DNA from 2 places in the Peribacillus sp. B65 genome. Region 2 is predicted to be linked to the other one. Evidence: riboswitches for the same ligand, from Rfam matches in the RefSeq annotation. Region 2 holds a riboswitch; the other holds the start of a gene.
The links. Region 2 has a riboswitch for cobalamin ahead of ACSR9O_RS16295 (FecCD family ABC transporter permease). Riboswitches for the same ligand answer to the same signal wherever they lie in the genome.

Region 1 (7,967 bases), 2.7 Mb from region 2:
ACTCAATTACCTCATGCCCAATTATACTGACACAGTTAAAGCACTATCATTTTTCATTATATGAATAGTAAATGTACGGTCGGCCTATAACTGGCTCGATTGATAAATCATCATGTGGTTTATAAAAAATCATTAGATTCTATCGCGTATCACTACCTTCTAAAGCCCATGTCTGGCCTGTCATGAACCGGTTCCAATCGTTGGGGCAAAGCGTGTAGGAGCCCATTACGTCAAAAATGGCCAAGCCACTTTTTCGGAAATCCATTTCGATTGACATTATTACATGCATGCCCTGTATGCAAACATACTAAATGATCCAGCTTTCTAGTGGTACCGCCTACCTCCATATATAATCGGCTGTTATAAGATAATGATATATCCCTCCCAATACGAAGGTACGAGTTTATTTGCCACTCAACCGGTAATCTTCATATCATCCCTTTTAGTCATTCATTTTTTGGAGACCCTACCGAAGGTCAATAGACAGTTTTCCGATTCATCCCATAGATGAATCGAGGCTTCTTCAGCCTTGGTTTCCTTAAAAGATGGCTCAAGCACCTCTTGTATCAATTCTTCCCGCTTTAGGCATTTTACCTTCATTCAATTAGAAATGAATAGCCCTCGATTTGTCGTTTATATTATCCATATAGATAGAAAGAAGGACTCATGCTATAATTTAGTGCGTTAAAAAAAGAAATTTAACACACATATATAAAAGAAAGAAGGAGTGTTTCTTTGAATACATCTGCATACAAACAGGAATGGTTCGGCAACGTTAGAGGAGATGTCCTATCGGGAATTGTCGTTGCCTTGGCATTGATTCCGGAGGCGATTGCCTTTTCGATCATTGCTGGCGTTGACCCAATGGTTGGTCTATATGCCTCATTCTGCATTGCCATTGTCATCTCTTTCGTCGGCGGGAGGCCGGGAATGATATCGGCTGCCACTGGCGCAATGGCACTCGTCATGGTCGACCTTGTTAAAGATCATGGCTTGAACTATTTACTTGCTGCAACAATATTGACTGGTTTGCTGCAAATTTTACTAGGGGTCTTAAAAATCGGGAAATTAATGAAGTTCATCCCGAAACCGGTCATGACTGGTTTTGTGAATTCTTTAGCCATCTTGATTTTCACGGCACAGCTTACCCATTTCATAGGCGAAACGTGGATCATGTATGTCATGACAGCCGTTTCATTAGCAATCATTTATCTTTTTCCGCTGATCACGAAAGTCATACCTTCACCACTTGTCGCCATCATATTCATGACGGTCGTTGCAGTTACCACAGGGGCTACGGTGCGGACGGTTGGGGATATGGGGCAATTGACCGAAGCGCTCCCGATGTTCATGCTTCCAGACATCCCTTTGACCTTCGAAACTTTGGCAATCATTTTCCCTTATTCCATTGCCCTTGCATTTGTTGGGCTGCTTGAATCGTTATTGACAGCTCAAATTGTCGATGAGATGACTGACACGGACAGTAATAAAAATAGGGAAGCCAAGGGCCAGGGGATTTCGAATATAATCGCCGGATGTTTTGGAGGCATGGCAGGATGTGCGATGATTGGCCAATCCGGTATCAACATTAAATCAGGTGGAAGGGGCCGGCTCTCGACATTTGTAGCGGGAGCATTCCTTATGGTATTAATCGTGGTATTGAATGATGTCCTTATTAAAATACCGATGGCTGCACTTGTCGCAGTCATGATCATGGTTTCAATCGGGACATTTGACTGGTCTTCCCTAAAGAGGCTCACTAAAGCTCCTAAGTCGGATGCAGCCGTGATGATCGTGACGGTCCTCATTGTTCTTTATACACATGACTTATCAAAAGGGGTATTTGCCGGAGTGCTTTTGAGCATGATTTTCTTCTCGGCTAAAATTTCTAAAGTGGCAGCAGAGAAAAAGGAAGATATCCAGGCTAAGAAAATCACTTATCGTATCAGCGGACAAATATTTTTTGCTTCTGTCCAGGACTTTGTTTCGAAGTTTGACTTCAAGGAAAAAGCCGATGCAATCGTCATCGACTTCTCCCATTCCAAGATCTGGGATGCTTCAGCAGTCGGTGCTGTTGATACGGTTATCCTTAAATATCAGCTTCTGGGAATACCTGTCCAAGTCCAAGGGCTCGATGAAGAAAGTTCGTCATTGCTTGAAAAACTCGCCACCTCAGAAAGTAAAATATCTTGAAGAAGTAACATTCTGCTGAATAGAAACTTTTCAAACCGACAAAATAGATAATATGAATCATTTCCTTTTGAAAGGAGCGAAAAGCATGACACCCGAGCAGGATTATACAGCAGCAAATCTGTCACCGGATTTATTGAATGAACTGAAAAGCTTTGAAAGCAAACTAGGCGAGGAAGCCAATAAAGAATTGATTGTCATCGCCTATGAAAAAGAAAAGGAAGCCTTGAATTAAGAAAAAAGACTCAAACATCCTTAATGGATGGTTGAGTCTTTTTTTGCATGTACAGTAAAAGGATGCTCAAATAATGAGCATCCCTTTTCCTTTATTACTTACTGAATACGTCCGTTAAGACCGGCACGATTTGTTTTTTACGCGATACAACGCCTTCTAAGACGGCGATGTTGTTGTTTAATGAAACGTCGTATGCTTTTTCCACTGCATAAGCCGCTTTGCCAAGAGCCAAGGCAACAGAATCATTAGTCAAGATATCCGTTACGACGAATAGGAATAAGTCCAATTCCTTGACAGCGATTACCGCTTCAATCGCCGCTTCCAATTCAGCTTGCTTAGCAAGGACTTCGTTTGGATCCACAGCATTTACTTGTGCAATCTCCACTTTAGCCAATCCCATGGAAAATTCCTTTGCATCAAGTGTGATGAGCTGGGCGATCGTTTTGTCGCTCAAGTCAGCTCCCGCCTTCAACATTTCCAAGCCATATGTTTCAGCGTCGACTCCCGCAATGGCAGCCAATTCCATAGCTGCTGCAACGTCTTGCTCCGTGCATGTAGGTGATTTGAACAATAAAGAATCGGAAATGATGGCAGACAGCATAAGACCTGCGATTGCTTTAGGAACTTCAATGCCGTTTTCTTTATAAATTTTATTTAAAATGGTTGCCGTACAGCCAACTGGTTCCGCACGGTAATATAAAGGATCGCTCGTTTCGAAGTTAGCGATACGGTGGTGGTCAATAACTTCCAACACACGGACTTGGTCAATATCTTCAGCACTTTGCTGGCGTTCGTTATGATCGACCAAGATTACGCCATCAGCTTCCCCTGCAACTTTTTCCACAAGACGGGGAGCATCGAATTTGAATTGGTCCAATGCATATTGAGTTTCACCATTCACTTCACCCAGACGAACTGGTTCAGCGTTGATACCTAACTGCTTTTTCAGATCTGCATAAGCGATTGCTGAACAGATTGTGTCTGTATCCGGGTTTTTATGTCCAAAAACTAATACTTTTTCCAAGATTTTATCCCCTTTTTCATAAATATTTTTCCGCGAATCCCCTCACCGCAATAAGGGAGAGCCACCTTTACTAGACACTTTATTTTAACACAAAATCCCGTAAAATCAGCGCTTGAATTATCCATTCCCCAATAAAATCTTTCATTCCTTCACCCTCTGCCATCACTTTGTCAATAGATAAGGGTTGGTTTTTTTCAAATATATTAGTTGAATTATCATCGTATATGGCTTACGATAATATAAGCAGAAATACTAGATATTGATTACATAATCTATACCAATAACTATATATAGAATTTTTATAATCCAAGGTGCCAGTGATGGCTGAAAAGGGAATCCGGTGTAAACCCGGAACTGTCCCCGCAACTGTAAATGTGACGAAATGAGAAACCCACTGTATAGCTCTCTATACGGGAAGGACTCAAAGTAGGATGATCATGAGTCAGGAGACCTGCCTTGAATTTTTCACGTTTCTTATTCTTCGGGGATTGAGATGATGAAACGATAGTATAACGGCTATTTTTTCATGGCTCTTTTATTCTATCGTTTGATCCGCTCAATTCTTTGGGCGGTTTTTTTATTTTAGCGGAAGTTAACAAGGAGGATTATTAATGACTCAAACATATAACTCTACCATAAGTGAAAATGAAACAGAAAAGAAATCCATCCAGCTTGAGATGTTATCGAAGGAATTCGAAGGCCGTCTCGATATGGAAAAGTTCAAAAAGCGTTTTACAAAATGGCTTGATCGCAAAAGTGACTCAACCGAAGAACAGGCATCAAAAAAACTGATTCAACTCGCTCTTGAGGGTGTGGATATCGATGCTCCGGATTGGACATTCGTTGCTGCAGCAGAACTGTTGAATACAATGTATAGGGATGCACAAGCCAATCGAGGTTATGCAGGCAAGAGTTATGGCCCATTCTATGAGCTGATCACAGAACTCTCCCAGCTTTCGGAAGGTCAGCGTTATCCAATTTACAAGCCAGAACTGCTATCTTCATATACAAAAGCGGAAATTGAGGAATTGGGCTCGGTGATCGACCCGGAAAAAGATAAATTATTCTCATACATAGGCATCTACTTATTGAACGACCGCTATCTGGCCCGCCCAAAAAAGGACAAGGTCTACGAACTGCCGCAAGAACGTTTCATGATCATCGCGATGGAAATCATGCGAATGGAAAAAACGGAGCACCGCCTGCAACTTATAAAAGAAGCATACTGGGCCATGTCCAACCTTTATATGACCGTTGCGACTCCTACACTCTCCAATGCTGGGAAAACACATGGACAGTTAAGCTCTTGCTTTATCGACGCGATTGAAGATTCCATTGATGGCATCTATCTATCAAACTACGATGCAGCAAAAGTATCTAAATTCGGCGGCGGTGTCGGCCTTTACGTTGGTAAGGTTCGCTCGCTTGGTTCTGATATCCGGGGTTTCTCTGGAAATAGTTCCGGCACGACGCCCTGGATTAGACTATTCAACCAGACAGCTGTAAGTGTTGATCAATTGGGTCAACGTAAAGGCGCCATCGCGATTTACTTGGATGCCTGGCATAAAGATATCATGAGCTTCCTCGATTTGAAGACACAAAACGGGGATGACAGATTAAAAGCCCATGATATTTTTACAGGCGTTTGCATACCGGATTTATTCATGGAGGCTGTACGCGACAGAAAAGAATGGTATCTTTTCGATCCGCATACCGTCAAGCAAACCCTTGGATTTTCACTTGAAGATCTTTATGACGAGAAGAAAGGCGAAGGAAGCTTCAGGAAACATTATGCACTTGCTGTCGAGGCCGCAGAAAATGGCACGCTTCCAAACTACAGCTTTGAAAAAATCAATGCGATGGACATCATGAAAAGCATCATGATTTCTCAATTAGAAGAAGGCGTACCGTATATGTTCTACCGCGATGAAGTGAATCGGAAGAATCCCAATAAACATAAAGGTATGATTTATTGTTCCAACCTTTGTACGGAGATTGCCCAAAACCTAAGCCCTTCGACTATCACGGATGAATATGAAACAGAAGATGGAGATGTTGTTGTGGTTCGTAAAAGCGGCGATTTCGTTGTCTGCAACCTTTCATCCATTAACTTGCCACGGGCGGTGGGCAGCGATGTTTTGGAAAGATTGATTCCCATTCAGATCCGTATGCTGGACAATGTCATTGATGTGAATAATCTTCCTGTCAAACAAGCATCCATCTCGAACAAACGTTACCGGGCAATTGGTTTAGGAACGTTTGGATGGCATCATTTACTTGCCACACAGAATATTTATTGGGAATCCGATGAGGCTGTTCAATATGCCGATGCTTTATACGAAAAGATCGCTTACTTAACAATCAAGGCATCCAACGAATTGGCCAAGGAAAAAGGATCATACCCATATTTTGAAGGATCTGATTGGCATACAGGGGACTATTTCGAACTGCGTGACTATACAGATCAAAAATGGATGGATTTAAAAGCAGACGTACAGGAACACGGAACCCGTAATGGATATTTAATGGCGATTGCCCCCAATTCATCGACAGCCAAAATCGGTAATTCCACGGATGGCATCGACCCTTTGTATGAAATTGAATTTTACGAAGAAAAGAAAAACTTCAAATTCAAGGTGACCGCACCAGGCTTGACGCCAAATACGTATGAATATTATAAAAAGACGCGATTCAATTTGGACCAACTGGAAAGCATCAGGCAAAATGCAGCCCGACAACGCCATATTGACCAAGCAATCAGCTTTAATCTGTATGTACACAATACAATCAAAGCGAAGGTCCTGTTGGATATACATTTAACGGCATGGGAAAGCGGGTTGAAATCAACGTATTATGTTCGTTCGACTTCTTCCGAATATGACAATGCCTGCGAAAGCTGTTCAAGTTAACGACAATCAATCATGACCCAGTAATCTATTCTTAAAGGAGTTTTCACGAATGACCAATCATATCAAAAAAATTCGGATGCTCGAACCGACGCATCCAACCAAGGCAACCGGTGTTTTCAAAGGAGAAGCTTCAGGCTTCCTCCTTTGGAACGATATTCAGTATGAAAAATTCTATGATACCTATACACAGCTCATCAATAACTTTTGGAAGCCTTCGAGCGTGAACATGATTCAGGATAAAAAGCAGTGGGGCGAATTGGATGAAGATATCCAGGATGCATTTCTCGATATCCTTACGATGATCGCTGGAATGGACAGTCTTCAAACGCCCACATTAGTAGAAATCCTTCGGTACATCAAAGATCCGGCGGCAAAAGCTATCCTGGCCAACATGGCCCAGCAGGAATCGATCCATAATGAATCTTATTCCTATATCCTTGCTTCCTTGATTCCGGTAGGCAAGCAAAAACAGCTTTTCGACCGCATCAAAGAACATCCTGAAGTGATTAAGCGTAACCAACCGATCGTTGATGCTTATCAAACGTTCGTGGACGATCCCAGCCCACAGCATTTATTCGAGGCACTGATCCATTCAACGAACCTTGAAGGAATTTATTTCTATCTGGCTTTCGCCTTTTATTATAATTTAGGACGGCAAAATCTAATGACCGGATCGGCTACGATGATATCCTATATTCATCGCGATGAAATGGTACATTTCGATTTCATTGGAATGCTCATTCAAATCTTGATGTATGAATATCCTGAGTTAAATAATGAAGAAAACACGAAGTTCATCTATACAACGATTGAAAAAGCAGTCGAACTCGAAAAGGAATGGTCTGAATATATGCTCGAAGATATCCAAACCAAAGCCGATCTTGATTTGGAAGAATTCAATGAGTACATCGAATATATCGCCAACAAACGGTTACGTATGCTAGGCCTTGAAAATTTGTATAAAGAGTATGGCGAGAACCCGATGCCATGGATCAAAACGTTCGATGATGAATCCATCGGACTTACCAAAACCGATTTCTTCGAACAGAAGTCAAGGACATACAGTCAAGTAAATGCCAGCAATGGGTTCGATGAGCTGTAAAGTTGCCATTGTCTATCATTCTGCCGGCGGCAATACAAAAGCGCTTGCTGAAGCCCTCGCTTCCCTTTTACCTGAAGCTGGACTATATCGAATGAATGAATTCGATTCACGTACATTGCCAGATTACGATGCATTGATCGTCGGCACCTATACATGGGGCAATGGGGAGCTTCCCGCTAAATCAGCAGCCCTTTATAAAGAACTGGAACAGTTGCCTATTGCTCATCTGAAAACGGGAGTCTTCGGCACTGGTGAAACCAACTATAATCATTTTTGTGGGGCGGTCGATCATTTCCGGGACATGTTATTTGCCAAGAGCAAGTTATTGGTGACATTGAAGATAGAACAGATGTATCAAGAATCAGACTTGCCCAGACTTCAAAAGTTCGCCTCGCTATTCCAGAACTGACTGAAAGGGGATATGCATGCTCGCATATCCCCTTTCAGTGTTTAAAAACTTGGCTCCCTCTATCATAGCAGCCGTAAGCATGGAGTATAATGGAAGAA
Region 2 (7,967 bases):
GATGTACTCGCAGGAATACTCCTTGCATGCGGGGTATATGCAGCTGTCCAGTATATGTTCCAAGCACTATCGGCTATTCAGGCCAATCATTACACAGCGAGGCAAATTAAAAAGTGACCATATGTAAAAAAGCATCGAACCTCCAATGGAAGTCCGATGCTTTTTTATTTTACATTTCAGCTTCGATTTTCAAAGATGATTCTTCACTGAACTGTTCCTTATCCAGGTCGCCCGTTATTTTACTAGTCAGAATACCGGAAGTCATGCTTCCGCTGACATTCACAGCCGTTCTTCCCATATCGATCAATGGCTCGACGGAAATCAGCAGACCGGCCAAGGCGATTGGCAAGTTCATTGCAGATAATACTAGGATGGCAGCGAATGTTGCTCCTCCGCCTACACCTGCAACCCCGAATGAGCTAATGGCCACGATGGCAATCAACATGGCTATAAAGGAAGGATCTAGCGGGTTGATCCCAACCGTTGGAGCGATCATGACCGCTAACATGGCCGGATAGATTCCGGCACAGCCGTTTTGACCGATCGACAAGCCGAAGGATCCGGCAAAGTTGGCAATACCTTCGGACACCCCTAGTTGTTTCTGTGTCTGGATGTTCAATGGCAGAGCTCCTGCACTTGTTCTTGAAGTGAAGGCAAATGATAATACCGGGAAAGCTTTTCTCAAATATACGATTGGATTCAATCCTGCAAGCATCAGCAATAACAGATGGATGAGGAACATGACAATCAGGGCGACATAAGAGGCACCGACGAATTTCCCCAATTTCAGGATTGCATCCAAATCGCTCGTAGCTACAGTCTTCGTCATGATCGCCAAGATCCCGTAAGGTGTTAAACGCAGGATCAATGTTACAACGCGCATGATGATGCTGTGCAATGTATCTACTATTTTAGCAAAAAATTCAGCATGTTCAGGCTGTTTCCTTTTGACCCCTAAATAGGCAATCCCAAGAAATGCAGCAAAAATTACAACGGAAATGGTTGATGTCGGACGTGCACCCGTTAAATCAAGGAACGGATTGGACGGAATCAACTCAAGGATTTGCTGAGGCATCGTTTTATCCTGAATCGTACCGTATGTTTCCGATATTTGATCCCCGCGGCTTAACTCCGCTTCCCCTTGCTCAATTTGAACGGCTTCCAAATTGAATACAGTTGCCGAGGTGATCCCGACAGCTGCTGCAATCGCAGTCGTTCCAAGCAGGATTCCGATGATCAGGACACTGATCTTTCCAATATTGCTAGTCAGTTTCAATCTTGTGAATGCGGATAAGATCGAAATGAAGACAAGCGGCATGACGATCATTTGCAGGAACTTGACATAGCCTGAACCTACGATGTTAAACCAATCGACCGATTTAACGATCGCTTCTGACTGAGGTTCATAGAAATACTGCAAAAGAAGTCCGAATACAATCCCTAAACCAAGTCCAGTAAAGACCCTTTTTGTAAAGGAAATATGCTTCTTATTCATGTAAAATAATACGCCTAAAAGAACGAGCATTATGGCAAGATTTAAAAACACATAACCAATCATATATATTCCTCCTAATTCCGATTAACCAAATGAGAATAATAAATATCTGATGCCTATGATACATCATCCGTTGATTTTTTACCAGAAGAAAATAATTTATTTTTGACTTTTCAAGTAATTCATGTATTTATCTTTATTCAGGAACTGAATTAGAGGGAACAATATGGTGCCTGGAACAAGTTGGGAATAAATCCTTCCATTATATATATATTATCAGGAAGGATAAGCACTTGGTTTTCTTGAATGATATAACAGGCCGCGTATGCTTAGCGTTTTTTTGAAAGGATGAAGAATAAGTGGATATATACATTAACAGGCTTAATGAACAGGCTGCACAAGAGTTATTTGCATTTGAATGCAATAATAGAAGGTTTTTCGAGCAAACGGTCCCAGGCCGGGGAGATGATTATTATAGCTTTGGATCGTTTGGAATCAGGCATAAGGAATTATTAAAAGAACAAGAAGATGCTATCTCTTCTTTTTATTTGATTAAGGATGGTTCAGGCATAATCGTCGGCAGGATTAATCTATTGGATATCGACCCCGTTAATGGTACGGCTCATGTCGGTTATAGAATCGGTGAAGCGTTTACGCAAAAAGGGTTTGCGAATGAAGCTCTAAAGCTTTTGGTTAATCTGGCGCCGGAATTGAATGTGACTCAAATACATGCCAAAACTACAAGCGACAATATCGCTTCCCAAAAGGTTTTAGTGAAAAACGGTTTTGAACGGATTTCGATTGATGAGGAGTTTAGTGTGGATACGGGTCAAAAGCTAACATTCTACCATTATAGAAAGAACCTTTAAATCCATTTTCTTCTATATAATAGACCGCATCCCATTTTTTTAATTGTGAAAAGATTGGGAGTATACTATACTAACGTTGTATTTAATTGTTTGGAAAATTTTGCGAAGTTCATATATTTGCCGCTGGGTGCCTTTGTGTGAACAAAGGGTAACAGGGAATCGGGTGCAAATCCCGAGTGGTCGCGCCACTGTAACCAAGGAGTTTTCTTTCAGGATGTCACTTGACCGTCAGTCAGGGAAGACGAAAGGAAATGTTGATATGGAAGCCAGGAGACCTACCTAGTGAGCATCACCAATTTTTCCTTCGCTGAGAGGAGAGGTGTTCGAGAGTAAGAAAAGGCGGACTTAGGTCCTTCCGTATTTTTGGGCCTATACTCGTAACTCCATTCTTTGTTAAAAGGATTGGGGTTTTTTTGTGTTTTTTTTGAAGGAGGATTTCATCATTGGAAGAGTCATTGATTAGAAGCTCATTGAAAGAGAGAGGGGATGTGCTTGAAGAACCTCATTTTGAGAGAAATGCCAAGCGCAGGTTTCGTTTTCTGCTGTTTTTCTTGCTGTGCATCCTTTTATTATCAGTTACATTCGCTGTTACCCTTGGGCCAGTTAAGATGTCAGCAATAACGGTTTGGAAGATCGCCTTAGGGCATCTGCCTTTTATCGGTGGTTTTCTGGAGGTGAATTGGAGTATCGCACAAGAGCGGATCATTTGGGATATCCGCCTGCCCCGTGTATTGCTCGGTGCGGTGGTAGGTGCGGGATTATCCGTAGTGGGTGTCGTCATCCAGGCCTTGGTGCGCAATTCACTCGCAGATCCGTATATTCTGGGCATTTCATCTGGTTCCTCTGTTGCTGCAACCCTTGTCATTCTTTTTGGGGCGCTTCCTATATTCGGTCAATATGCGTTATCATTCGGTGCCTTCCTGGGGGCCATGGCTGCGATGCTTTCCGTGTATTTATTGGCTCAAGTGGGAGGGAGAATTCAAACGACAAGGCTGTTATTGGCGGGTGTAGCCATTTCGATGATCATGTCTGCCGTCACTAATTTCATTGTCACTCTTGCACCAAAAGATTCCGGCATCCGTGAAGCGATGTTTTGGATGATGGGCAGCTTAGCGGGGGCAAAATGGGACTACATACCGATTCCAGCGGTTGTGGTGCTTGTGGTTTCCTTGTTCCTTATCGTACAATCCCGCTCCCTCAATATCTTATTGATGGGCGAAGAAGTAGCCGCGACGCTCGGAGTCAATATGGAAGCCTTCCGTAAAGTTCTGATCATCATTACATCCCTTGTTACGGGAACAGTTGTGGCTGTAAGCGGTTCGATTGGGTTCATCGGTCTGGTCGTACCGCATTTAGCCCGGCTATTGGTCGGGACAGACCATAAACGTGTTCTTTCATGCAGCATATTGATTGGCATGATCCTCGTCATTTGGTCAGATGTTTGTGCCCGGCTGGTCCTGGCACCTCAAGAACTTCCGATTGGGGTTGTCACCGCACTTTGCGGAGGACCATTCTTCATTTGGCTTTTGCGGCGAAGTTCATATTCATTTGGAGGTGGGGGCAAGTGAGATTAGTTATTGAAGAAGTATCCTATTCAATTCTGGACACTCCTATCATTGAGGATATATCACTGCAAATAAAAACTGGGCAGTTCGTTGGGCTGATCGGTCCGAATGGGAGTGGGAAATCCACTTTATTAAAAAATGCTTCTCGGATCTTGAAGCCTCATACGGGAGCTGTTCACCTGGACGGCCGTGACCTTTACCGGCTTTCACAGAAACAAACAGCCAGGGAAATGGCGGTTGTCAGTCAGGAAACATCCCTGACCTTCGACTTTAGTGTACAAGAGATGGTTTGGATGGGACGGCATCCTCATAAGCGGTTATTTCAGGGAGATACGGAGAAAGATAGAGGAATCGTCAATCAAGCATTAGCTCGCGTTGAAATGAGTGGATTTGAAGACAGGAGTTTCATGAGCTTGTCGGGTGGTGAGAAACAACGTGTCCTCATAGCCCGTGCCCTTGCCCAGGAAGCGAATATCATCATCCTGGATGAACCAACGAATCATTTAGACATCAGGCATCAGCTCCAATTGCTGGACCTTGTAAAAAAGCTGGACGTTACCGTCTTGACGGCTCTGCATGATATAAACTTGGCAGCCATGTATTGTGATCATATATATGTCATCCAAAATGGCAAAGTGATCACATCCGGAACACCAGAAGCTGTATTGACGACAAAAATGATAAGGAAGGTGTTCGGGGTGGAAACGGAAATCGGCATACACCCCATCACGCAAAAGACGCATATCACCTTTTTAGCACATATATAAAAAAAAAATGGATATGAGGGAAAGTATATGACTGTTTACCGAAAGATTTTGTTAAGCATCATTTTTTTGGCAATGATGATATTGGGCGCTTGCAATAACTCCGAGGAAGCTTCAAAGGACGGAGGCAAACAGAGCGAAAAAGGTGGAAAAGAAAAAGTGGTCATCACTAATCTGGATCATGAATTCACCTATGCAGAGGCACCAAAACGTGCGGTTTCGCTAAACCAGCATGCGACGGAAATCATGCTTGCATTGGGGTTGCAGGATTCAATGGCAGGTACGGCTTATTTGGATGACGAAATTTTGCCAAAGTATAAAGATGCCTATGAAACAGTGCCTGTGCTTTCCAAGGAATACCCATCAAAAGAAGTTTTCTTTGAAGCTGAGCCGGATTTTGCATATGCAGGCTGGAAAAGCGCCTTTACGGAACAAACGTTAGGAACCGTCCAAGAGCTAAAAGAAGCCGGAATCAATACATATATCCAAGAGTCTTCCAATATGTCAACACCGACAATAGAAGATGTGTATAAAGATATTGAGAATATTGGACGCATCTTTCATGTAGAAGAAAAAGCAGCGGAAGTCATCAAAGAGATGCAACGGGAAATAAAAGAAACTACAGCAAAAATCGAAAGTGCAGGCAAGCCCAAAAACGTTTTCGTATATGACAGCGGTGAAGAAGTACCGAGAACGGCAGCGAAAAATAATTACATGACAGGAATCATTTCCATGGCTGGCGGCCAGAACATTTTTGGTGATACGGAAGGGGGGTGGCCTGAGGTCAGTTGGGAAGAAGTCGTCGATCGGAATCCGGATGTCATTGCCATCATTGATTACGGAGATATCCCCATAAAGCATAAAGAAGCATTCTTATTAAATAAAAGTGAACTGGCGGATGTACCGGCCATTCGAAATAAAGCAATCATCGTGCTTCCTCTTTCAGCGGGCGCGGAAGGGATTCGTGCACCACTAGCCTTACGGACAGTAGCGGAAGGACTCTATCCCGAGAAGTTTTGAACCGACCAAGCGGATGCTGAACAAATGACCCGAATAATTGACACGAATGAGACGTGTCCTTGTTCGGGTTTTACTATATCCAATTAGAAGGATAATAGGATCGGTTTCTTGAATTATTTTGTTTGGCAGATCATAATTCGTAAAAATGAAAGTTATAGGAGAAGGAGAATCTAATATGATAGAAGGTTTATATGAAGCCCATTTACCAGTCAAGAACCTGGAGATCTCTATGGATTTTTATAAGAAAATAGGCTTGAAACTAGCTTGGAGGGATGAAGATACTGCCTTCTTTTGGATCGAGGAAAACAAAAGCTGGGTCGGCTTATGGGAAGGGAAGGAATATCAAACTCCATACCACCCTTCACTAAGGCATATCGCCTTTCGGGTAACTTATGATAATATGAAAAATGCATTAACTTGGCTCAAATCCTTGCAAATTGAAGTCGTCCCTTTTGGAAAAAGGACAACCATTGAACCTTTTGTGCGTCCGAACCAAGGAAATGCTTCCGTCTATTTCAATGATCCCGATGGAAATAGTCTGGAACTTATGTGTTCGATAAAAGTCCCTGATTCATATAAGCATATTACCGAAAAACTATCACTTGAAGAATGGGAAGAACTATTAACCAGGTGAACTTTGTAAAGGGAAAATTTCCCTCCTAGTCACAACCATAATATAACTAAACTGTTTTGTTACTTAGGATTTTGCAAATTTTATTCAAGTCCATTTGATTAGAAACAAATCATTGTTTTGTTTGGAAGTTGAGAAATATACTATACGAGTATGAGCAATCAATACGGAAAGGCTTGGCATGTGGATGTTTAAAATTAGAGTGAACCTATTAACTCAAATGACATTACTTATCATATTCGTTGTTTTTATCAGTACCTTACTTGTGAGCATCCTATTCTCTACACTGCTGGAAGACATCGTCGAAAACCATATGGGTAAGCAAGCAATGACGGTGGCCAAATTAGCGGCTCAAAATCCAACGATCATCCAGGGATTTAACGATGAACAGCCCTCAGAGGTGATTCAACCCGTATCAGAAATGATTCGTCAAACAACAGGTGCAGATTATGTAACCATTGCAGACCATAAAGGACTTCGATACTCTCATCCTAATCCAGAATATATTGGGAAGCCTACGGCTACTAGTAATGATGCAGTACTAAATGAACACAAATCTATTATTTATCAAGGAAATGGGATATCGGGGCCAGCGATTAAAGCTAAGGCTCCTATCTGGAATGATAAAGGGGAAGTTATCGGTGTTTCATCTGTAGGATTTTTGGTAGAGAATGTGCAAGATCAAATATCCAATTATAAAATGAAGATTATTCATTTGTCACTTATCCCGATCAGTGTAGGAATCTTATGGGCAATATTTATAGCGCGACGCTTAAAAAAGCTTATTTTAGGTCTGGAGCCTGAGGAAATTTCTTTTCTTTTTCAGGAAAGGGAAGCGACACTTGATGCCATCCGATATGCTACCGTTACGATTAACATTGAAAAACAGGTTACTTCCATGAATAAAAGAGCACGTGAATTGTTTCATGATCATCAGCTTATGGTGGGAAAGAGAGTTGTAAATGGGCATTTAGAAAAACTCATCAAAATGGTAATCAGCACAAAAGAGGGGCAGTTCAATCGTAAGTTACTTTTAGGCCAACAGCTATACATTTTGGATTTATCCCCAATCCTAAATCATAATGACGTCAGGGGTATCGTTTTAACAATAAGAACAGTATCAGAAATTGAACAATTAACTAATGAATTTTCAGAAATCAAGGCCTTTTCAGAAAATATGCGGGCACAAAATCATGAGTTTTTAAATAAATTAAATACCATTTATGGATTACTTAGTTTAAAACAGTATGATAGGGCAATGAACATCATCTCTTCTGAAGTGAGGGAGAGGCAAGATATCATTTCGTTTCTTATGTCATCGGTTAAAGACCCTTTAATCGCCGCCTGTTTACTTGGAAAGATAAACCGTTCAAAAGAATTGCAGGTTATTTTAGAAATAGAACAGGAAAGCAATTTAAACAGTACATTAAAACCTGAGGATTCCCATCACTTGGTTTCCGTTATTGGTAATGTCATCGATAATGCGATGGAGGCAGCGCGGCAAAAGAACAAAAGTGAGGGAAAGGTCAAAGTTTCGTTTACGGATTTAGGAAACGAAATCATATTTGATATCGAGGATAACGGTCCAGGTATCCCTCATGCAATGGAAGATATTATTTTTAC

Region 1: another riboswitch for cobalamin. It lies ahead of ACSR9O_RS03385 (ribonucleoside-diphosphate reductase subunit alpha); the one in region 2 lies ahead of ACSR9O_RS16295 (FecCD family ABC transporter permease).

What each region holds. Positions count from the first base shown of each region.
Region 1 covers NZ_CP195840.1:670,260-678,226, forward strand. Annotated here, with positions in the region: gene ACSR9O_RS03365 (hypothetical protein) at 451-600, opposite strand; gene ACSR9O_RS03370 (SulP family inorganic anion transporter) at 736-2,193, shown strand; gene ACSR9O_RS03375 (hypothetical protein) at 2,279-2,425, shown strand; gene ACSR9O_RS03380 (manganese-dependent inorganic pyrophosphatase) at 2,520-3,449, opposite strand; cobalamin riboswitch at 3,742-3,922, shown strand; gene ACSR9O_RS03385 (ribonucleoside-diphosphate reductase subunit alpha) at 4,061-6,358, shown strand; gene ACSR9O_RS03390 (ribonucleotide-diphosphate reductase subunit beta) at 6,408-7,460, shown strand; gene ACSR9O_RS03395 (flavodoxin domain-containing protein) at 7,450-7,869, shown strand.
Region 2 covers NZ_CP195840.1:3,322,747-3,330,713, reverse strand. Annotated here, with positions in the region: gene ACSR9O_RS16310 (phosphatase PAP2 family protein) at 1-117, shown strand, start outside; gene ACSR9O_RS16305 (L-cystine transporter) at 170-1,558, opposite strand; gene ACSR9O_RS16300 (GNAT family N-acetyltransferase) at 1,855-2,364, shown strand; cobalamin riboswitch at 2,473-2,661, shown strand; gene ACSR9O_RS16295 (FecCD family ABC transporter permease) at 2,853-3,932, shown strand; gene ACSR9O_RS16290 (heme ABC transporter ATP-binding protein) at 3,929-4,696, shown strand; gene ACSR9O_RS16285 (ABC transporter substrate-binding protein) at 4,724-5,713, shown strand; gene ACSR9O_RS16280 (VOC family protein) at 5,889-6,347, shown strand; gene ACSR9O_RS16275 (ATP-binding protein) at 6,532-7,967, shown strand, end outside.